Regions from separate parts of the Lacticaseibacillus thailandensis DSM 22698 genome, predicted to be linked through region 3. Evidence: predicted binding sites of a transcription regulator. Region 3 holds the regulator's gene; each other region holds the start of a gene.
The links. The regulator LexA, encoded in region 3, represses DNA repair genes until DNA is damaged. The targets are predictions, from matches to a motif close to CNAACANNTGTTNG.
Positions count from the first base shown of each region.

Region 1: a site for LexA is predicted at 3,042-3,055, ahead of ruvA (Holliday junction branch migration protein RuvA). Genes of this name have one in related genera too.
Region 2: a site for LexA is predicted at 3,031-3,044, ahead of uvrC (excinuclease ABC subunit UvrC). Genes of this name have one in related genera too.
Region 4: a site for LexA is predicted at 3,487-3,500, ahead of uvrB (excinuclease ABC subunit UvrB). Genes of this name have one in related genera too.

Region 1 covers NZ_AYZK01000005.1:81,861-87,532, reverse strand. The annotation lists gene FD19_RS07705 (NAD-dependent succinate-semialdehyde dehydrogenase) at 1-665, opposite strand, end outside; gene yajC (preprotein translocase subunit YajC) at 878-1,288, opposite strand; gene ruvB (Holliday junction branch migration DNA helicase RuvB) at 1,379-2,395, opposite strand; gene ruvA (Holliday junction branch migration protein RuvA) at 2,417-3,013, opposite strand; gene mutL (DNA mismatch repair endonuclease MutL) at 3,334-5,334, opposite strand; gene mutS (DNA mismatch repair protein MutS) at 5,416-5,672, opposite strand, start outside.
Region 2 covers NZ_AYZK01000001.1:326,440-332,111, forward strand. The annotation lists gene FD19_RS01500 (nucleoside triphosphate pyrophosphohydrolase family protein) at 1-196, shown strand, start outside; gene FD19_RS01505 (SPJ_0845 family protein) at 302-487, opposite strand; gene FD19_RS01510 (ABC transporter substrate-binding protein/permease) at 637-2,094, shown strand; gene FD19_RS01515 (amino acid ABC transporter ATP-binding protein) at 2,084-2,833, shown strand; gene uvrC (excinuclease ABC subunit UvrC) at 3,065-4,846, shown strand; gene obgE (GTPase ObgE) at 4,915-5,672, shown strand, end outside.
Region 3 covers NZ_AYZK01000007.1:32,279-37,950, reverse strand. The annotation lists gene FD19_RS08330 (LysR family transcriptional regulator) at 1-708, shown strand, start outside; gene FD19_RS08325 (DUF488 domain-containing protein) at 929-1,297, shown strand; gene FD19_RS08320 (5-formyltetrahydrofolate cyclo-ligase) at 1,294-1,848, shown strand; gene FD19_RS08315 (AEC family transporter) at 1,867-2,808, shown strand; gene FD19_RS08310 (hypothetical protein) at 2,863-3,333, opposite strand; gene lexA (transcriptional repressor LexA) at 3,620-4,246, shown strand; gene FD19_RS08300 (ABC transporter substrate-binding protein) at 4,663-5,631, shown strand.
Region 4 covers NZ_AYZK01000001.1:767,656-773,327, forward strand. The annotation lists gene uvrA (excinuclease ABC subunit UvrA) at 1-1,254, opposite strand, end outside; gene uvrB (excinuclease ABC subunit UvrB) at 1,305-3,308, opposite strand; gene FD19_RS03495 (HD domain-containing protein) at 3,586-4,230, opposite strand; gene FD19_RS03500 (phospho-sugar mutase) at 4,500-5,672, opposite strand, start outside.

The DNA of each region.
Region 1 (5,672 bases), on a different contig from region 3:
AGGTGAGCACCCGCTTCCTGCGCCACGCTCGCACCGCCACGCTCAGAACCTGTCAGCGCCACACCAGCAACCCGTGGATCGGCAATGGCTTTGCCAACCTGATCGTAGTTAATAAACAGGTTGGTGAAGCTACCATCGGGCACGCCAGCACGCTTGAGAACGTCGACAAACGCCTCCGCACTTCCGGGCGTGATGGAAGAGTGCTTCAAAATCATGGTGTTACCGACCATGAAGTTCGGGGCAAAGACACGCATCAACTGGTAGTACGGGAAGTTCCATGGCTCCACCATGACCAGTACCCCTACGGCTTGCTTGGCGTAGTAGGCCGCGCCTGCATTCGTAGTCAGCGGTGTATCTGCCAGCATGTCCGCACCATGATCAGCAAAGTAATCGGCAATGTCAGCGCAAAGGGCTACTTCAGCTTCCGCCTCACCAATCAACTTACCCATATCGATCGTCAACACTTTGGCTAACTCGTGCTTTTCTTGACGCATCAGGGTCGCAACCTGGTGCAAAGCGGCCGACCGTGTGGCCGGAGCTTCATTCCGAAATTGTTGGTACCGGGCGTAACCCGCCGTCAGTGCTGCTTCCAAATCAGCGTCACTGGCATTCGGATAGGTGCGAACCAACTTGTTCGTGTACGGATTAATTGTTTGATAGGCCATAAATTAAATCCCCTTTGCTAATTTTTTGTTAGTGCACATTGTCATTGTAACCCAACTGCAAGCGCATGCACAAAAAATTTCAATCAACGTGCATCCGCTCATATTGTTTTAATTATGGATGCACACTAACCCTAAACATTGTGTCTGGAGCAAAACAGGGGTGCCGGCTTAACAACCGGCACCCCTGTTTAAATAGTATATATTAATCTACTTTATTTAGCTTCGTCGTTCGTTTCGCTAGCGGCGGCACTGCTGTCGGCCGCGTCGCTAACCGCTGCATCAGCGGTGTCCGCAGCTGCACTGTCAGCACCAGCTGGCGTAGTTGCTTTAGCTGCATCCGCGTGCTTCTCGACCCGCGAAATGGCCTGAGTAGCAAAGGTCAAGTATACGCCGTTGCAATCCAGCACGATCTGGCCGTGTTCTTGGTCCATAGAATCAATCACACCGTACAGACCACCAACCGTCACAACGCTGTCGCCCTTCTTCAGGCCGTTGAACATCTGCTGACGCTGTTGCTGCTGCTTCTTGGGCCCACGTACCATGGAAAAGTACATCAGCACTACCATCAGGATAATTAAAATAATCGTTACGGGACCCATGCCCGTACTTGCACCAAAAATCACTGGCCATACACCTCATTTTTATTTGTTAATACCACTATACCAAATCACGTCCACTTTTGAAACCGAGCGTACTACAAACCGCGGCCCGTGTCATCCTTGATTATTGGGATACGGAACCCCCAGGTGCGCATACCCAGCACGCGTGACCGTCCGCCCCTTAGGTGTGCGCTGAATAAATCCGACCTGCAATAGGTATGGTTCGTATACTTCCTCGATGGTCGTACTTTCCTCACCGATATTGGCCGCAATGGTATTCAACCCCACCGGGCCACCGTGATACTGCTCGACCATTAACCGCAAGATTTTCCGGTCGGTAGCATCCAGCCCTTTCCGATCAACCTGTAGCGCCGTCAGGGCCTCATCGACCAAGTCTGCGCCCACCTCCTGCACGCCGGCGACGTCAGCAAAGTCGCGGATACGCTTCAGCAAGCGGTTCGCGATCCGGGGGGTGCCCCGCGACCGCAAGGCAATTTCGTGAACCCCATCTGCGGCAATTCGTAGCTGGAAGATTTGCGCAGACCGCCGGACGATTTGGCTCAATTCGTCCGTATTGTAATAGGCCATGTGTGCGGTGATACCGAAGCGGTCCCGCAGCGGGGCCGAGAGTGCCCCGGCCCGCGTCGTCGCTCCAATCAGCGTGAATGGTGGCAATGGGAAGTGAATCGGGTGCACATCGGCGCCTTGGCCCACCACGATATCAATGAAGAAATCCTCCATGGCGGAGTACAACATTTCCTCCACCACTTTGGGCAGGCGGTGAATTTCGTCGATAAAAAGCACGTCCCCCGCTTCCAACTCGTTCAGGAGGGCGGCTAAATCACCAGGCTTTTCAATCGCCGGTCCGCTGGTGGTCCGCACATGCACCCCCAACTCGTTGGCAATTACGAGGGCCAGGGTAGTTTTACCTAACCCAGGCGGCCCATACAACAGCACGTGGTCCAAGGACTCTTCACGCATTTTGGCAGCCTGAATGTAAACTTCTAGCTGTTGCTTGACTTGCCGTTGCCCAATGTATTGGGCTAAGGTCTGGGGACGCAGCGACAATTCGCTGTCCGCGTCCTCCGCGGTAGCATCCTGGTCAAGTAACCGATCACTTTCATCTGGCATGAACACACCTCCTTGACGTGATTATAGTAAGGCTTTTAATCCTGCTTGTAAGTACGCTTGCGTCGAACTATCGGGCATGTCAACTAGTACACGACGCACCTTCTTAACCTGAGCATCCGTATAACCCAACGCGGTTAAAGCAGCCAGAGCATCGCGCAGTGCCGGGCTCAAATCGTCATCAGCACTGGCAGTCAAGTCCAGTGCAGGCTGGCCACCATTAACCGGGGCGGCCACTTTGCCTTGCAGATCCAAGACAATTTGGGACGCGGTCTTCTTGCCGACCCCCGGAAACTTAGTCAGGAACGCCACATCATTATTAGCGATGGCGCTGGCCAGGGCATCCCCATGCGCATTGGCTTGAATGGCCAGGGCACTCTTGGGCCCAATACCGGTGACGGACAACAACTGGTTGAACAGTTGCTTGTCCCGCTGACTAGCAAAGCCATACAGCGTTTGGTCGTTATCGCGAATGATCTGTTGCACGTAAACGGTGGCCGTTTGTCCTTCATTAAATGTGAATGGGTTCCCCATCAGGACGTGGTAACCCACGCCACCGACATCAACCACGATGTACGCCGGGGTCACGGCCACAATGGTGCCGCGCAAAAATTCATACATATCGGACTACTCCTTTAGTTGTGCCGTACGCACAAGTGTTCGGCTTCGATTATAGCATATCCACCCCGCTTGGTCTCCCGCCCTGAGCCGTTTAGTTACCGGTCGACTTGGTTGGTGCAGGGTGTTGCCAACACCATTGCTTGCCAGGCTGGTTTGCATGGACGGTCTAGCTCCTGCAGATGGGAACCCACATAACCAGTGCTACGTACCTTTCCCCGTGGTTGCGCGCTTTGCAGCCCACGGATGTGCACTCTCAACTGACCGTGACCAAACCACCAGCTGTATAAGCAAGGCCCGGGCGGTTTGCCCGGGCCTCTGCGTTATAAATCAACCGGATTACTTTCGTGGCTGTCCTGAATTCGCTTGAACATCCGGTTTAGGTCTTTGTTCGAGAACTCGACCACCACTGGCCGGCCGTGCGGACAATTAAACGGGTTTTCCGCCTGTTCCAGTTTGTCGAGCAACGCCTGCCCCTGCTGGGCGTCCAAATGGTGGTTGGCCTTAATGGCACGCTTGCAACTCATCATGATGGCCGCCGCCTCGCGGAATTTGGCGACAGTCAGGTGACCGTCGCGCAGCACCCAATCGATCATTTCACGTAGCGTGTCCTCTTCCTGACCAGCCGCAAACCACGTCGGGTGACTGTGCACCACAAAGCTGTTTTGACCAAAGTCCTCCAGATTAACGCCAACACTGTGCAGGACGTCCATCCGGTCACGAATCAACGCGGCATCGCTAGCTGGATAGTCCAGCACGATGGGTACCAACAAATTCTGCTGTCCCTGATCCACCTGGCCAATTTCCACGCGGTACTTCTCGTAGTTGACCCGTTCCTGGGCGGCGTGCTGGTCCACCAGGTAAAAACCGTCCGGCGTCTCGGCCAAAATAAACGTGCCGTGCATCTGCGCCAGGTAATGCAAGTGGGGAAACCGCTCCTGTGGTTGATCCGCAGCCGCAGCCGGGGCGGCGGTGCCCGCTACCGCCAACGCATCTTCCTGATCAACCGCCGCCATCTCGTCAGGCGCAATGTGGGCGTACCGTTGATCCCACGCCGCCAGTCGTTCGGGATGCTTCATGATGCTGTCCTGAGGAAGCTCCTCAATGTCCAACCCGTAATCATTGGCACTGGCCGCGTCTGGTGTTGGCGCTGCTGCCGGGTCCGGTGCCGCAGCCGATGAGGTTCCTGCCTGCATTGCTTGGCGCACAGACCGGTCAGTCGCTTCAATCGGAGTGACCGTCTCGTGCACACGCGGCGCACCTTCAAAGTTGAGCGCTTGTTGCTCCCCTTGGGATCCCCGCCGGTGTGGTAAGTTGTGCAACGCATCCGGAATCAGGTTTTGGTCGGCCATCCGCGCATAAATCGTTTGTTCGATCAACTTGGCTAGCGCCGGCTCCTTACTAATGCGCAGTTCCTGCTTGGTGGGGTGCACGTTCACGTCTACCAACTGCGGATCAATGGTAATGTTCACCACTGCCAACGGATACCGGCCCACCATTAGCTTGGAGCCATACCCGGCAATTACAGCCTTGGCTAAATTAAAGTTCTTAAAGTAGCGACCGTTTAATAGTAACGTCATGTGCGTCCGCGTGGCCCGGGTCGTGTCCGGTAAACTCACGTAGCCGGACACCTTAAAGTCCAGGTCTTCACCGCTGAACGCCAGCATCGCCTTGGCAGTCGCCACCCCATAAATACCCGCGATGGTCTGTTGCAAATCACCATTACCAGCCGTGCGCAATAAAAGCTTATCGCCACTGCGCAACGTCATGGCAATATCGGGGTGCCCGAGCGCTAACCGGTTCACAATATCGGTAATGTGACTCAACTCGGTTGCCTGGGATTTTACGTACTTCAGGCGGGCCGGAGTGTTGTAAAAGAGGTTGTGCACCGCGATGGTCGTACCCTGCCGGAAGGCCTGCTGGTGGGCATCCACAATTTGGCCACCAGTGAGGTGAGCGGTGGTGCCGACGCCCTCACTCGTCGCCGTTTCGATGGTCACGTCCGCAACCGCAGCGATACTGGCTAAAGCCTCACCGCGAAAACCCAGCGAATGAATCGCAAACAGGTCCCGCGTGGTCGCAATCTTACTGGTAGCGTGACGCTTGAACGCGGCGGGTACATCGTCAGGCTCGATGCCGGCCCCGTTGTCCGCAACCTCCATGAGCCGCAATCCGGCATCGGCCACCCGAATGTCGATTTGGCTAGCACCAGCATCAATGCTGTTTTCCACTAATTCCTTAATGACCGAAGCGGGACGTTCGACCACTTCCCCGGCGGCAATCTGGTTGGCCAGTGCCTCTGGTAATTCATGAATTTGACTCATCGTGGTCACCCCCATACTGACAAAGACGATATGTGCCAACGCACTAGGACGTTACGGCACTAACAACGCAAGCAATGTTAACTAATGCTTGAGTTCTTGTTTAAGTTGATACAACAAATTCATCGCGGCCATGGGCGTAGCTTGCAACAAATCAAACTGCTTGAGTTGCTGCAATACTTTGTGGTCCACGGTACTTAATTCCGGGACGGCCGTCGTGGGCGCAAACAGTTCCAGCTGCTCATCGGCTGGCTGCGCGCCGGTATCGGTCGAGGTACCGTCATCGCTGTCAGCATGCGGTTTGTCCGCAGCAGTCTCCGCCGTAGCGGGGGCTGATTCCG
Region 2 (5,672 bases), on a different contig from region 3:
AGTCATTGAGTTGATCAAAAAGTACACCTTCCAGGGGGCGGACTTGGATAACGCGCAGTTGGAACACGAACTGGGTGACGTACTGTGGTATCTGAGCCAGGTGGCGCTATGGGCCAACATTGATTTTGACGATGTTGCCCAGCGGAACATTGACGAGCTCAAGAAGCGGTACCCTAACGCTAGTCGCCACGAATAAGGCGTTTATGCATTTTATACATGCATATTGACGGTAAATATACAACTCGATATACAAAAAGTGGGGCAGTCGCCATTGGTGGCTGCCCCACTTTTTATGCTTAGCTTAAACCTTTTTGTCCTGATTCTGCTTTGCGTGCCGGTCGATCTGCTCGTACGCGCGTTTGCGTGCGGCCTCCTCGGCCTTCTTTTTGCTATCAATGACGTCATGGCCGAGGTCGACGTCGGGCAAACTGGCGAATTTGTCGAACAGTTTATCCATATCGTTCTGGCGGTTGACCTTTAAACCCATTAATGCCGCCTCCTTTCAGTTCCTGGCCGTATTATACCATGCTCACTCAGACAAAAGAATTGAATTAATTTGCAAAAAAATGTGCTTAAATATTGCATAAATATCTATTTCCATGTATAGTAGTCCACATAGAAACGGAGGAACGAGCGATGAAGAAGTTAACGCACGTGCTTTTAGCACTATTAATCAGCATTATCACCGTGGTGGGTCTGACTGGGGGTCACACCGTACACGCCGCTACGGATGACAGCCTGCAAAAGATCCAACAGAAGGGTTACATAGTGATGGGAACTAGTCCCGATTACCCACCATACGAGTTCTTGTCCAAGAACAAGGTTGTGGGGATGGACGTCCAGGTGGGTAAAAAGATTGCTCACGACTTAGGGGTCAAGCTCAAGATCAAGAAGATGGACTTTGACCAACTGCTGGTCGCCCTGGAAACCGGGAAGGTCGACATGGTCATTTCCGGGATGTCGCCAACGTCCACGCGCGCTAAGCACGTCGATTTCTCCAAGGTCTACTATAAAGGCGGTCAGAACATTATTGTCAACAAGGCTGACGCTAAGTTGTACGCCAAGGGGAAGTCGTCCCTGGCCGGTAAGAAGATCGGGGCCCAAACTGGTAGTTTGCAGCAACAGTTGGCCAAAAAGCAGATCAAGAACAGTAAGGTGACCGGTTTAGCCAAGACGACCGACCTGCTGCTAGACCTGAAGAGCCACAAGGTCGACGCAGTTGTTTTGGAAAAGCCAGTTGCTGATGCCTATGCTGAAAACGATAAGTCGCTCACTTCAATTGATGGTCATTTTAATTTGGGTAGTGATATGCAGGGGACGGCCATTGGTTTTGCCAAGGGTTCGACCGCGTTGGTCAACAAGGTGAATAAGAGTATTGACCAAATGGATAAGCATGACCTGACGGAAGGGTACCTAAAGACCGCTGCCAAGTACATGAAGACCAACACGAAGAACACGTCGATGCTGGCCTACTGGAAGGTGTTTGGTAAAGGGGTTTGGTACACCATCTTCATCTCTGCCATCTCCGTTATCTTTGGGGTCATTGGTGGGATTATCTTTGCCCTGATGCGTTTGTCCAAGAGTAAGGTCCTGCACGGGATCGCGGTTGCCTACATCGAGTTTATCCGGGGCACCCCATTGATGATTCAAGTCATGTTTGTTTACTTCGGGATTGGGATGGTTGTCAGCATCCCCGCCCTGGTTTCTGGGATTATCGCCGTGGCCATCAATTCCTCCGCGTACGTGGCCGAAATCTTCCGGAGTGGGATCAACAGTATTCCGGTAGGGCAGACGGAAGCCGCGCGGTCACTCGGCTTGTCCCAGCGTGAGACCATGCAGAGTGTGGTTCTGCCGCAAGCCTTGAAGAACATCTGGCCGGCGTTAGGTAACGAGTTTGTTTCCCTGATCAAGGAAAGTTCTATTGTTTCCATCATCGGGGTTTCCGACTTGATCTACCAGTTAAAGGTTGTGCAGACGGATACGTACAAAGGGGTGGCACCAATTGCTGTCGCCATGGTCTTGTACTTCATCATGACGTTTACGTTGTCCAAGGTTCTGAACCACTTTGAAGGGAAGATGAAACATGAAGGATAGCAAAGCATTAATTGAGATTAAGGATCTCAAGAAGTCGTTTGGCGACAACGAAGTGTTGACTGGTATCAGCGAAACCGTCCACCAAGGCGACGTGATCGTTGTCATCGGGGCATCTGGTGGTGGTAAGAGTACCTTCCTCCGTAGCTTGAACTGCCTGAACGCGCCAACATCCGGTGAAATCGAGTTTGAAGGGACCAACCTTGTGGGCCTGTCCGAGAAGGAACTGGACAAGGTCCGTGAAAAAATGGGGATGGTGTTCCAGCAGTTTAACCTCTTTCCCAACATGACGGTATTGGACAACATTACTTTGGCCCCGAAAAAGGTGAAGGGGATGGATGAGGCTGAAGCACAAAAGTTAGCCAAGCAGTTGCTTGATCAAGTTGGCTTGGGTGATAAAGCGAACGCTTATCCGGCCAGCCTGTCTGGTGGGCAGCAGCAGCGGGTGGCCATTGCCCGGGCGCTGGCAATGAAGCCAGACGTGATGCTGTTTGACGAGCCAACCAGTGCATTGGATCCCGAAATGGTTGGTGAAGTTCTGAAGGTTATGCAGGACTTGGCCAAGTCGGGGATGACCATGATCGTGGTCACCCACGAAATGGGCTTTGCCCGTGAGGTGGCCGATCAGGTTTGGTTCATGGATGGTGGCCAGATTGTTGAGAAGGGCAAACCGGAAGACATCTTCAATCACCCCAAGGAAGCCCGGACCCAGGACTTCTTGAGCAAGGTATTAGCACAGTAATGACCAACACACTTATGTCTGGCTTGGAGCCGGACGTAAGTGTGTTTTTGTATGTGGACGGCGGCGGGGGTGACCAGACTTGGCGGTAATTCCGCAGCGCCGCAGTCATTCCCTGTACTCCGAACTTGCACCACCAACTATGATCCGGTCACTGCAACTTGCGCCGAGCCCCAAATGTCGTTAGAATATAACACTAGCGAACAAATGTTTTGGCAGAGAGGAGGCACACCGATGGCATCAGCCCACATTGAGGCTAAATTAGCGTTACTGCCCGACTTACCGGGTAGTTACCAGATGAAGGACATTAACGGCAAAATTATTTACGTTGGTAAGGCCAAAAACCTTAAGAACCGTGTGCGTTCCTACTTCAAGAGTAGCCACGAGGGTAAGACGGCTAAGTTAGTCTCCGAAATTGCGGATTTTGACTTTATTGTTACTAGCACCGACAAGGAAGCCTTTCTGCTGGAAATTACGTTGATCCAAAAGTACCAGCCCTACTACAACATCAAGCTGAAGAAGGGCACAGGCTATCCGTACATCAAGATCACCAATGAACGTGATCCACAGATCCTGATTACGGGTGACGTGAAGAAGGATGGCGGTTACTACTTTGGCCCGTATCCTAACGTCTACGCAGCGGAAGAGACGTTGCAGTTTATTCAGCGGGTGTACCCGTTACGGCGGTGCCACGGATACCAAGGGCGCCCGTGCCTGTATTATCACATGGGGCAGTGTTTGGGTGCGTGCTTCAAGGAAGTACCGCAAGAGGAGTACGAAGCGCAGATTAAGCGCATCAAGAGCTTTTTGAACGGTAACACCGCGAAGGTCAAGCAGCAGTTGACTAAGCGGATGGAAGACGCCGCGGCCGACTTGGAGTTTGAACGGGCTGCGGATATTCGTGACCAAATTAAGTACATCGAAGCAACCGTGGAGAAACAAAAGATTATTTCAAACGACCGGACGACCCGCGATCTGTTTAACTTCTACTGGGACAAAGGCTGGATGTCCATCCAGGTGTTCTTTATCCGTCAGGCGCGCTTGATGAAGCGTGAAAAGCGGCTTTTTCCCATTGTGAACACGGCTACCGAAGAGTTTGAATCGTTTATTTTACAGTTCTATAACCGTAAAAACAACGTCAAGCCGCACGAGATTTTGGTGCCCAAGGGCATGGACAACCAGGTACTCAGTGACATTTTGGGTGTACCCGTCCGGACCCCCCAGCGTGGTGAAAAACGGGCGCTGCTGGATCTGGCGGCGAAGAACAGCCGCATTACGCTGGAGGAAAAGTTCCGGTTGTTGGAGCTGGACAACCGCAAGACTTCGGGGGCCCAGGAAGAAATCATGGCGGCTTTGCACCTGCCCAAGTCGGGACACGTGATCGAGGCCTTTGACCACAGCCATATTAAGGGGTCAGAACCAGTCAGCGCCATGGTGCAGTTTGTCGACGGCCGACCCGCCAAGAGTAACTACCGTAAGTACAAGTTGGCCCAAGATGAGGGCCAACACAGTGCGAACGAAGACGCCAACACCCGTGAAGTGATTCGGCGGCGGTATACGCGGCTGCTGAAGGAGCACCACCCGTTACCTGACCTCATCTTGATGGACGGTGGTGCCATTGAAATGAATGCTGCCAAGGAAGTACTGGCCGACGAGTTGAATTTGGACATTCCGGTTGCGGGGATGGTCAAAAACGACAAGCACCGGACGGCCGCGTTGCTGTTTGGTGATGCGGACCAGCCAATCAACTTGGATCCGCGGAGCCAGGGCTTTTACCTGCTGGAACGGATTCAGGACGAAGTGCACCGCTTTGCGATTACGTTCCACCGGCAGAGGCACTCCAAGAACAGTTTGAGTAGCCATTTGGAATCAATTCCCGGCGTGGGTCCTAAAACGCGGGGCAAATTGTTACGCGAATTTAAGACCATTAACAACATTAAGGGTGCCACGGTGGATGAGATTCGCGCTTTGGGAATCAGTAAAACCACCGCGCAAACCATTAAATTGTCACTCTAAACTAGCATTGGGGCTGTGTGTCCTGTATGCTTAGGGGCAGAGTAACAACGGACGTAGTGGAGGATTTTATGTTTGTAGATCAAGTCAAAGTAGCCGTTAAGGCTGGCAAGGGTGGCGATGGTGTCGTTGCCTTTCGCCACGAGAAATTTGTGCCGTTTGGGGGCCCATCCGGTGGTGATGGTGGCCGCGGTGGTAGCGTCATTTTTTATGTCGACACCGGGTTAAACACGTTGATGGACTTTCGGTACCGGCACGTGTTTAAGGCGGCGGCTGGCGGTAATGGTCAGAGCAAAGCCATGTACGGGCGTGCAGCGGCAGATACGCGGGTGCCCGTACCGGCGGGGACCACGGTCACGGATGCCGATACCGGCGCGTTGATCGGTGACCTGATTCACCCTGGTGATGAGCTGGTGGTGGCCAAAGGTGGCCGTGGTGGTCGCGGTAACATCCACTTTGTGACCCCTAAAAACACCGCACCGGAAATCGCCGAAAACGGTGAACCGGGGGTTGAACGCAACGTCAAGCTGGAACTTCGCGTACTGGCGGACGTTGGTTTAGTTGGGTTTCCCTCCGTCGGTAAGTCGACCCTTCTGGCCACGGTGACCAGTGCCAAGCCGAAGATTGCCGCCTACCAGTTTACTACCTTGGTACCAAACCTAGGCATGGTGCGGCTGGATGACGGTACTGACTTTGTCATGGCTGACTTACCGGGGCTCATTGAAGGTGCGTCGAATGGTGTGGGACTGGGCATCCAGTTTCTGCGCCACGTTGAGCGCACCCGGGTCATCTTGCACCTAGTCGAAATGGACCCTGATAGCGGGCGTGA
Region 3 (5,672 bases):
TCCGTGACCAAAGCCGGGGCGCAACTAGCCACACACGCGCTTAGCATTTTAAGCGAGCTGACCCAAACCCAAAAGGATCTCGAGGCCCTCCAAGAGACCACCGTCCGTTTGGGGTTACCACCCATCATTGGTAATTATTACTTTCCGCAGTTCATTCCCACGCTGGTCCAAACGGGCACCATGGACCACTTGCGCACCGTTGAGGGGGGATCGGGCAACCTGCTCAAGCGTCTGCGCGAGGGTGAGCTGGACATGGCCCTACTCGGCAGCGTCGGCCCCCTGGCAGCCAAAGACCTGCAGGTAGAGCAGCTCTTTGCCCGCCCGTTTACCATTATTGCCGCGCCCCAACGCCACATTGGCCGCGATGGGCGTACCACTTTTGCCAACCTGGTCGGGGAACCGTTCGTCGCACTCGGCGAACAGTACGTACACGCACAAGCCTTCCGCGTGCTCAACCACAGCGCTGGCGTACGGCAACGAATCGTATTTCGGAGCGACGACGTGAACCTAATCAAAAACATGGTCCGCCAGGATGTGGGTATCGCCCTCCTGACCGATCTCGCAATCACCCCGGAAGACAACCTCCAGCTGATCCACCTCACCGATGTCGACCAACCACTGTTCACCGTGTCGTTGGTCCGCCGGCAAAACCAACTGACCACCCCGGTGCAACGCCAGGTGATCAGCACCCTGATTCAGCAACAATAACCGGTGTGGGCGCGTGATGGTGGCCTTGACGACAGCTCCTGCCTCAACAACACCGGCAAGCCGCCTCTCCGACTCGCACATACCGCCGACTGGTGATGGCTTGCGGCCACCGTTAGCGCGTGCACTAACAATATTATTATGGTATTCTAATGCCAATGCCATCAGGGGCTTGCTTTACTTCTACCACACCGGGCGGTAGGGTAATTAACGGGTGATTAAAATGACAATTAAACTGGAACGTATTTATACACGACCGGGCACACCGGGCTTCCGCATCCTCACTGACCGTCTGTGGCCGCGGGGCATCAAAAAAGTGGACGCCCACCTCGACCTCTGGGCCAAGGACATCGCGCCCACCAACGACTTGCGTAAGTGGTTCAACCACGAACCGGCCAAGTTTGCCGAATTCACAACCCGTTACATGGCCGAATTGGACACCAATCCAGCCACAGACGGGTTCATTAATACTCTTAATGAGCAACTTGCTACTGGCACACCCGTGATTCTCCTGTTTGGGGCCAAGGATACGGCCAATAACCAGGCCGTGGTGCTCAACGAGTGGCTTGTGGCACACGGGGTACACGCATGACTTACACCAAACGCGACGCCCGCCAGCGACAAATCGCGACGCTGCGAGTCATGCCCCTTGCGCAACGGATAGCTGAAACCAAGACATTATGGCAGCAACTCACCACGCTACCAGTGTGGCGTAGTGCGCGCACCATCGCGACTACCATTAGTGGGGACTTTGAAGTTGACACTAGCGGTGTTATTGCCGCAGCGCAGCAGGCCGGTAAATCCGTCTTGGTACCCAGGACGTTGCCGCACCGCCAGTTAGCCTTCCTCCCGTTCACCACGATGAACGCGCTGGTCCGCAGCAAATTTGGCATCCTCGAGCCCCCCTACGACCCGGCACTGGTGAACAACCAGCCCGACCTGATGATTGTTCCGGGATTGGCCTATACCCAGCAGTCACGGTCCCGCCTGGGGTTTGGCGGTGGCTATTATGACCGCTTCCTGACCCACTTTGTGGGAACCACGGTGGCGCTGGCGCTGTCCGTACAGATACGACCAGAAGACGACTGGCCACGCGACACCTTCGACGTGCCATTGCAACACATTATCACCACAAAACATTAACCGAAGGGGTCTAGATTATTGCAAGCATTTCTCTCAAGCGTTTTTGGCGTTGCTGAAATTATTATTTTAATCGCGGTTGGCTACTGGCTGTCCGCCCGCCACTGGCTGAGTGCGCAAAGTGGCAAAATTATTGCCAAAATCATTACGCAAGTCGCCCTGCCCGCGTACATGGTGGTCACCGTGAGCGAAAAATTCACCGCCAGCGAACTGATCCGGTTACTCCCGGACCTGCGCTACCCGCTAATTTCCATGGCAATTCTGGGTGTACTGTCCGCAATAGTGGCTTTGTTCCTGCGGGTCGACCGTAGCCGCATCGGGCTGTTTTGTTCAATGTTCCTGAACTCCAACACGGTCTTTATCGGCTTACCGTTAAACATGGCGCTATTTGGTGCCCGGAGTGTGCCGTACGTCCTGGTTTACTACATGGCTAACACCACCGTGTTCTGGACAGTGGGCGTCTACTTGATCCAGCGCGACGGACCCGGCGACGCGGAGTTTGACTTCAAACGGGCGTTGGGTAAAATTTTCTCACCACCATTGCTGGGCTTTATCGTCGGAATCATCATCGTGATGCTCCACATCCAGCTACCCAACTTTCTGTCCGCCGACTTGGAGTACGTTGGGGACCTGACCGTCCCGGGATCAATGTTCTTCATCGGGATCACCATCCAGCAGTCTGGTATTCGTAACGCGCTGCGCCTCGACAAAGACTTTCTGGGCGTGCTGCTGGGACGCTTCATCTTTGCGCCCCTGATTATGTCGATTCTGCTGGCGGGGGCGGACATGCCGGCGTTAATGAAGACCGTCTTCATCATCCAGTCATGCATGCCCGTCATGACCAATGCGCCCGTGGTGGCACGGCTCTATGACGCGGACAGCGAGTTTGCGGCGGTGGGCGTAGCTGGTTCCACGGTGCTGGCGATGGTGGCTATTCCCATCGTCATGACCCTCATTCACTAACCAGACAAAAATGGCGTTCACCCTCCACGGATGAACGCCATTATTAGTTAACCGTTACTGAACTTGTTGAATTTCGACGGGCACGTTATCGGGGACCATCTGCCGGATCTTCACGGTGAGGGCTTCGAGCGGCTGCCGGAAGGTCATCCGTACGTAACGACGCGGATTGAAGGCAAAGACCACAATCACAAGTTGACGACCACGCACCGTTTGCACGGGCAAAATGGTCACACCGGCTAATGTGGAAAGCCGCAGCACACGTTGGAACATACCGTAACCCACAACGCGGTCGCTGGCGATACCGCCGTATCCCGCAGAGACGTTCAAGAGGACGAACAGAGCAAGGAACACGACGTATGCCCAGCTGGCGGTGTACGTAGAAGCAATCAGCAGGGCGAACACTACGCCCCAGAACATCTGCATGTAAGCGTAGTTAGCGTGCACCTCGATCTGTGATTGCCAGTAAACGTTGTAACCCACGCAGGCGAGGAGCACCACGTCCAAAACTGTTAATAATATTTCCATACTTCGACACCACCTTTACTAATACCTGTTACTACCTACCACTATGATAACAGATTCGACGACCCAGGGCGAAACTTCCCCCTGCACGTCACTGCGTTGCTTGTAGATGCGGTTTCCTTGGGAATTGCACGTCCACCAGCTGCGGATTTGAACCACCAACCAATGGTTTACTGAGTCGCCTAGGAAATAAAACCCGGAATTGGGCGAAAATGTTGATATACCGCTTGCAAACACGTGTTCGTCATGCTATCTTGGAGACAAGAAACATACAGGGGGAAACATCATCATGGCTGAGCAGACCAAGAAGCGGTGGGTACAGATACTCACTAGTATTAACGACTCGATTACAAACCGTGGCTATCCGCCGACCGTCCGCGAAATTGGTGAGGCTGTTGGACTCAGTTCTTCGTCCACCGTGGCCGCCTACTTGCAAAAGTTACTGGTAGCGCAGTTAATTGCCAAGGACCCCTCGAAACCCCGTACCCTCGAATTGACCCCCGCGGGGTACGAGTATATTGGCGTAGCTCCGGAAAAAGGCATTCCCCTTGTCGGGACAGTTGCCGCTGGGGTTCCCATCACGGCTACCCAGAACATTGAAGAATACTTCCCCGTTCCTACCGGACTCAGCTATGACGAGGACGAACTCTTCATGTTGCGGGTGCAAGGTGAATCAATGATCAAAATGGGCATCTTGAACGGTGATAAACTGATCGTCCGCAAGCAAAGTGAAGCCGAAAACGGTCAGGTCGTCGTAGCGATGACTGAAGACGACGAAGCTACCGTCAAGCGCTTCTACCGCGAAGATGGGCGGATTCGTTTGCACCCCGAAAACGACACCATGAGTGACATGTATTTTGACACGATCACCATTTTGGGCCTGGTCGTGGGACTTTATCGTGACGAATTTGAATAAGGATTACGCGCGGGCGGACTGACAGGTCCGCTTTTTTTGTGAGCAAATATCCAGGTGAATATTAAAAAAAGATGTTGACACGCTGTGTAGAACGTTATATTCTATGAGCAACAAATTTTTTCCCGCTACCCATTCAGGAGGTCATCTTATGCAACACTGCGCGCAGACACAACTGAATAACTTTTTCTTCGGCTTTTTCGGATAGCGGTTCACACGTTGGATGTGAACCGCGCCTGGTTCACATCCATGAGGCCGAAGTTCTTAAGCACGTCATTGACTCGCCACATGGATTATCTTTCATCCATGTGGCGATTTTGTTTTTCCGGAAAAACTAATGGCCAGCCACACGGATAGAGTTCATCCTGTGGCTGGCTTTTTTGACACCTATCACTACACAATTTCTGGAGGAATGAACAATGAAGAAGTTAGCTAAAATTATGACCACCACCGTCGCTGTCGCAGCCATCACCCTACTGGCCGCGTGCGGTAAAAAGACCGCGCAGGCCGACACCACCACTAAAACCGTGAAGATCGGCATCTTGCAACAGATCAACCAAACCGCCCTCGACGACGCCCGTAAAGGCTTTATCGCCGAGTTGGCGAAACACGGGTACAAGCAAGGTAAAAACCTGAAGCTGGATTACCTCAACGCTCAAGGTGACCAAAGCAACCTGAAAACCATGTCTCAGCGACTAGCTAAAGACGATAATACGTTGAACCTGGCCATTGCGACCTCGGCCGCACAATCATTACAACAGGCCGACACCAAGACACCCTTACTGTTCACCGCCATTACCGATCCTAAGTCGGCCGGTTTAACCACTAATCTCAAGCAGCCGGACAAAAACGCAACCGGCGTCACCGACATGGTGAACGTGGCCGGCCAGATCAAGTTGTTACGGCGGTTAGTACCCAAAGCCAAAACGGTGGGGCTACTGTATAACGCTGCAGAGGCCAACTCAGTCATGCAGATTAAGCTGGCCCGGGCCGCACTGAAGGCCCAGGGCATGCACGTAGTCACCAAGACCGTCGCTTCCACCAACGACGTCGCCCAAACGACCCAGGTACTCGCAAAGCACGTCGACGCTATCTACGTACCCGCCGACAACACGGTCGCCGCGGCCATGGCCACCGTGGGTAAGGTCTCTGCCGCCACGAAGACGCCCGTCGTTCCCGCCGCTAGCACCATGGTCCAGGCGGGCGGTACTGCCACCAACGGAATCAGCTACAAGGAGCTGGGTCGGCAAACAGCCCGGATGGCCCTCAAGACCATCAAGGGCCAGCAGCCAAAGCAACTGGCAGTTGAAGCTCCCGCTAAGGTGAGCGTGGTCGTTAACCGCAACATGATGAAAAAGTTGAATATTCCTGTCAGCCGTATCAAATAAGGGCTGACGTTCCCCCGGGATGGCCGGTACCCACAAAAATT
Region 4 (5,672 bases), on a different contig from region 3:
CGCGGCACGGTTAAGCCGTTTGCCGTGGCAAGCGGGACATGGTAACGCGGTCATGAACATCCGCATCCGTTCCGTATTAAACATGCTGTTATCCGCGTGGTAGCGCCGGTCAACGTTGTTCACGACCCCCTCAAAGGTCGTGTCCAGATCGCGCACCCCACCAAAGTCGCTGTTGTAGTGAAAGTGGAACTTGTGCTGGCCGTTACCGTACAACACGATGTTCTGTTGCGCCTTGGTCAGGTCCGCAAACGGCACGTCCATGGGAATGCCAAACGCGTTGCAAGCTTGTTCCAGTAAGCTCGGGTAGTATTGCGTACTGATGGAGTTCCACGGCGCAATGGCCCCCTGTGCAAGCGTCAGAGTGCGGTCGGGTACGACCAGGTCCACATCGACGTTGAGTTTCTCACCTAGACCATCGCAAACCGGGCAGGCCCCAAACGGCGCGTTGAAACTAAACAACCGCGGTTCAACTTCACCCACCGAAAAGCCACAAATAGGGCACGAATAGTGTTCGGAGAAGATCAGCGGTTCCCCACCGATCACGTCCACGTTGGCGTAACCATCGGACAACCGCAGGGCGGATTCGACAGAATCGAAGAGACGGGAACGGACTTCGGGCTTCACCACGATGCGGTCCACGACGATATCGATGTCGTGAAACTTGTTCTTATCCAGCTCGTACTTGGGGTCAACATCGACAATTTCGCCGTCAACCCGCATTCGCACGTAGCCTTCACGCTGAATCTTGGCGAACACTTTCTTGTGTGCACCCTTTTTGTGCCGCACGACTGGACTCATCACCTGAATACGACTGTGGTCCGGTAACTTCATCACGCGGTTGACCATCTGTTCTACCGATTGACTCTCAATCTTGGTACCGTCATTAGGACAGATAGGCGTACCGACACGTGCCCACAACAGCCGCAGGTAGTCGTTGATTTCAGTCACCGTCCCCACCGTACTACGGGGGTTCTTGGACGTTGTTTTTTGGTCAATGGAAATAGCGGGCGACAACCCATCAATAGAGTCCAAGTCCGGCTTGTCCATTTGCCCTAAGAATTGCCGGGCATATGACGATAAGCTTTCAACGTACCGCCGCTGTCCTTCAGCGTACAGCGTATCAAAGGCCAATGAGCTTTTACCCGAACCGGACAGGCCGGTCATCACCACCAGCTTATCCCGGGGAATCGTGACGTCGATATCCTTCAAGTTATGGCTACGTGCACCGTGAATAACAATCTGATTATTTGACAAATTCCTTTACCTCTACAAACTAACCACACCACAACGCATGGCCCTCTGGATTACTTGGCTGCTTCCAGTTCCAGGATCGTATCCCGCAGGCTCGCAGCCTGCTCAAAGTCGAGCTTCTTGGCGGCCTGCTGCATCTGCTCGCGCAGGTTCTTGACCAACTCAGCCCGATCCTCTTTGGACATATCCTCCATGTCTACCTGGGTGACACTCTTACCCGCATCATCGTCCGTCGACTTCTCCACCGCACTGATGGCGTCGCGGATTGGCTTGACGATCGTCTTAGGGGTAATGCCATGATCCCGGTTGAACTTTTCCTGAATTGTCCGCCGCCGGTGCGTTTCGTCGATGGCGGCCTTCATGGAGTCCGTCACCTTATCCGCATACATGATCACCTTACCATGTTCGTTCCGGCTTGCGCGCCCAATCGTCTGGATCAACGACCGCTCGGCACGCAGGAAGCCTTCCTTGTCCGCGTCCAGAATGGCAATTAACGACACTTCCGGTACGTCGATCCCTTCACGTAGCAAGTTGATTCCTACTAGCACATCAAACTTGCCCAACCGTAAGTCGCGGATAATTTGGGCCCGCTCCAGGGTCTTGATATCACTGTGCAGGTACTTGACCTTGATGCCCATCTCTTTGAGGTAATCGGTCAGGTCTTCGGCCATCTTTTTGGTCAAAGTCGTCACAAACACCCGCTCGTGCTTCTCGACCCGAATGTTAATTTCGGACACCAGGTCATCGATCTGGCCCATGATTGGCCGCACTTCGATCGTAGGATCCAACAACCCGGTCGGCCGAATAATCTGCTCGGCGATGTCCTTCTTGGGTACCCGGTCCATTTCGTACGGACCCGGGGTGGCAGACACGTACAGAATTTGGTTGACGTGCTTTTCAAATTCATCAATTTTCAGCGGCCGGTTGTCCAGGGCGCTCGGCAGACGAAAACCGTAGTCGATGAGTACCTGCTTGCGGGCCTGGTCACCGTTATACATACCGCGAATCTGTGGCATGGTCACGTGGCTTTCATCAACCATAATCATGAAATCCTTCGGGAAAAAGTCGAGCAACGTGTACGGTGGCTCACCCGGTTTACGGCCATCCATGTGCCGTGAATAGTTTTCAACCCCGCTGGTGTAGCCCATTTCGCGCAACATCTCAATATCGTAATTGGTCCGCTGTTCCAACCGTTCGGCCTCCAGCAACTTACCCTGATCACGTAACTCCTTGAGCCGCGCATCCAGTTCGGCGCTGATACTATCAATGGCACGTTCGAGCTGATCTTTATTGGTCATAAAGTGCGTCGCCGGAAAAATGGCCACGTGGTCACGTGTTCCCAGCACCTCGCCAGTTAATGCGTCCACTTCCGTGATCCGGTCAATTTCATCACCAAAGAACTCGACGCGGATCGCGTGGTCGTCAGTGTTAGCCGGGAAAATTTCGACCACGTCACCCCGTACCCGGAACCGCCCACGTTGGAAGTCAATGTCGTTACGGTCATATTGAATATCAACTAATTGCCGTAAAAGGGCGTTACGGTCAATCTCCAAACCAGGATGCAAACTGATCAAGTGATCAAAGTATTCCTTTGGATCACCTAACCCAAAGATGGACGAGACCGACGCTACCACGATTACGTCGCGGCGCTCCAGCAGGGCACTGGTGGCCGCATGCCGCAATTGGTCGATCTCATCGTTAATGGACGAGTCCTTTTCAATATAGGTATCAGAACTCGGCACGTAGGCTTCGGGCTGGTAATAATCATAGTAAGAAACAAAGTATTCGACCGCATTATTCGGGAAGAATTCCTTGAATTCACCATACAGTTGACCGGCCAGGGTTTTATTATGTGACAAAATCAGCGTCGGCCGGTTTAGCTGGGCAATGACGTTACTCATCGTAAACGTCTTCCCGGTCCCGGTGGCCCCCAGCAAAATTTGTTCCTTCTCGCCGCGCTTAAAGCCATCAACGAGCTGTTTAATCGCCTGGGGTTGATCCCCTGCTGGCTTATATGGTGACTGTAAATCAAACAATTGCTCGTTTTGTTCTGCCATAACAACACCCTCCTCACAACAACCATACGCCATTGATGGTCACAAATAACTATTTTAATTAACTAACGCCAAAAATAGAGCGTCGCGGCAGGTAACCCTAGCGCCACGCTCTATGGTAACTGGTGCAACTCATGTTATCAGCGTACAGCCATAACACTCTGCGCTTATTTTAGCATAGCGAACATATTTTCGCTACCTGTAGTCGCGGCGTACTGCCGGTGTATCTCATAATCGCCAAAATGTAGCATTTCCCACACATTCCGCTACTTTGCTAACGCTATTGGTCATCGGCTTGCGCCAAGGTATCCGCCGTCACCGACTCCAGGTGCTGCTTATCGGCAAAGTTTTCGTGTAACATGTCGGGCAAAATGTGGTCTAAAAAGTACTGGACGCAGGCTAATTGCCGAAACTGCAAAATGGTCTTCAGGCTTTCCCGGTAGATATCCAAGAAGACGGGTTCAGGATTACCCTTCTCAATTTCACCAAAGCCCTCGTACATTAGGTCCACTTTGTCCGCCACGCTCAAAATCTGACCCTCGAGGGTGTCATCCTTGCCCTCACCTAGACGGCGCCGATAAACGTCCTGAAATTCAGGCGGAATTTCACCCACAATAAAGTTTTCCGTCATGGATTCCTCAACGTCTGCCAGCAGGGACCGCAACGACTTGGTGGCGTATTTGACCGGCGTTTTAATATCGCCAATGAAACGTTCCGTGTAGTCGTGATTCAACGCCTTTTCGTACAAGCGTTGCCAGTTAATGGTGTGTCCCGCCTCCTCCTCAATGTCGCCCAACATTTGGGCAATTGAGGCAACCTTGAAACTGTGTGCCGCTACACTGTGCTCCTCATACTTGAAGAAGCCGGGTGCCCGGCGCAACGTTTCCAGGTTTGTTAACCCCGTAATGTATTGGTGTAACCCCATCGTCATGACCTCCTCGCTTAGCCGGCCACATGTGCCAACCGTCGCTAAATTGTTCCAAAGGATAGCACAAATAGCGCATGATTACCAATCGGGGCAGCCTGTCCGCAAATCCGGCTAGTTGATGGAGACCTTCATGAAATTACCCCGTCACTGATTGCTACCTGTATCGGCTCACCAAATAGACGCCGGCCCCACGCACTGACGACAGCACCAAAAAGGGCGCGGACCCCATCTCGGTGTCTGCACCCACAAAACAATGCCGATTGACGTTATTCGGCTTCAGCCGCAAAGGCGTGCAACGCGTCAGCGTAACCCGCCAACTTGTCTTGCGCTGCCTGCTCACTGTCACCTTGGACCCCAATGTAGAATTTCACCTTGGGCTCCGTACCACTTGGACGAATGGCAATCCACGTGCCATCAGTCAGGTAGTACTTCAACACGTCGGACTTGGGCAAGGTCAACTGACTGGTCTCACCCGCACTAGTCCGGGCTTGCCCACTCAGGTAGTCTTCCGTCCGTTCAATGGCTGTGCCCGCAAACTGTGTAGGGGCCTCTTCACGGAACTTAGTCATCAGCGCTGCCATTTGCTTAGGACCGGTCAAACCACTAAATTCTAGTGACGTTGTCCGTTCGGAAAAGTAACCGTACTTGGCGTACAAGTCATGCAGCCCGTCAGCCAAAGTCTTGCCCTGTTCCTGGTAGTATGCAGCCACTTCCGCCAGCAGCAACGTTGACTGGACGGCATCCTTGTCCCGTACAAATGGCTTGATCAGGTAACCGTAACTTTCTTCAAAACCAAACAGGAAGGTGTGGTCATGGTGCTGCTCAAAGCCGGCAATGGCATCCCCAATAAACTTGAAGCCAGTTTCTACCGTGATCATCTGCACACCATAGTCAGCACAAATCTTGTCAGCTAACTCGGTCGAGACGAAACTCTTCACTACCGCACCATTAGCCGGCAACGTACCAGCCTGTTTCTTAGCTTCCAGAATGTAGTGTAGCAATAAGCTGGCGATCTGGTTCCCAGTTAGCAGGTGGTACTCGTCACCAATACGTACCGCCGCGCCCAGCCGGTCAGCGTCAGGATCGGTAGCAATCAGTAAGTCAGCCCCGATACGCCGGCCTTCCTTGATGGACAGGTCAAAGGCTTCCGGAAATTCTGGGTTCGGGTGGGTCACCGTAATAAACTCAGGGTCATAGATGGCTTGCTCCTTAACCATGGTGAAGTTAGCAAAGCCGGCGCGCTGTAGCGAACGCATTACCGGAAACTTCCCGGTACCGTGCAGCGGTGTATAAACTAACTTCATCGTGGCCCCAACACGCTTAACCAAATCGTGGTTGATCGTGACCGTAGCTACGTGATCCAGGTAATCCTGGTCAACATCCTCACCAATCAGCTGCATCATGCCGCTGGTCCGCAACTCGGTTTCGTTGGCGCGGTC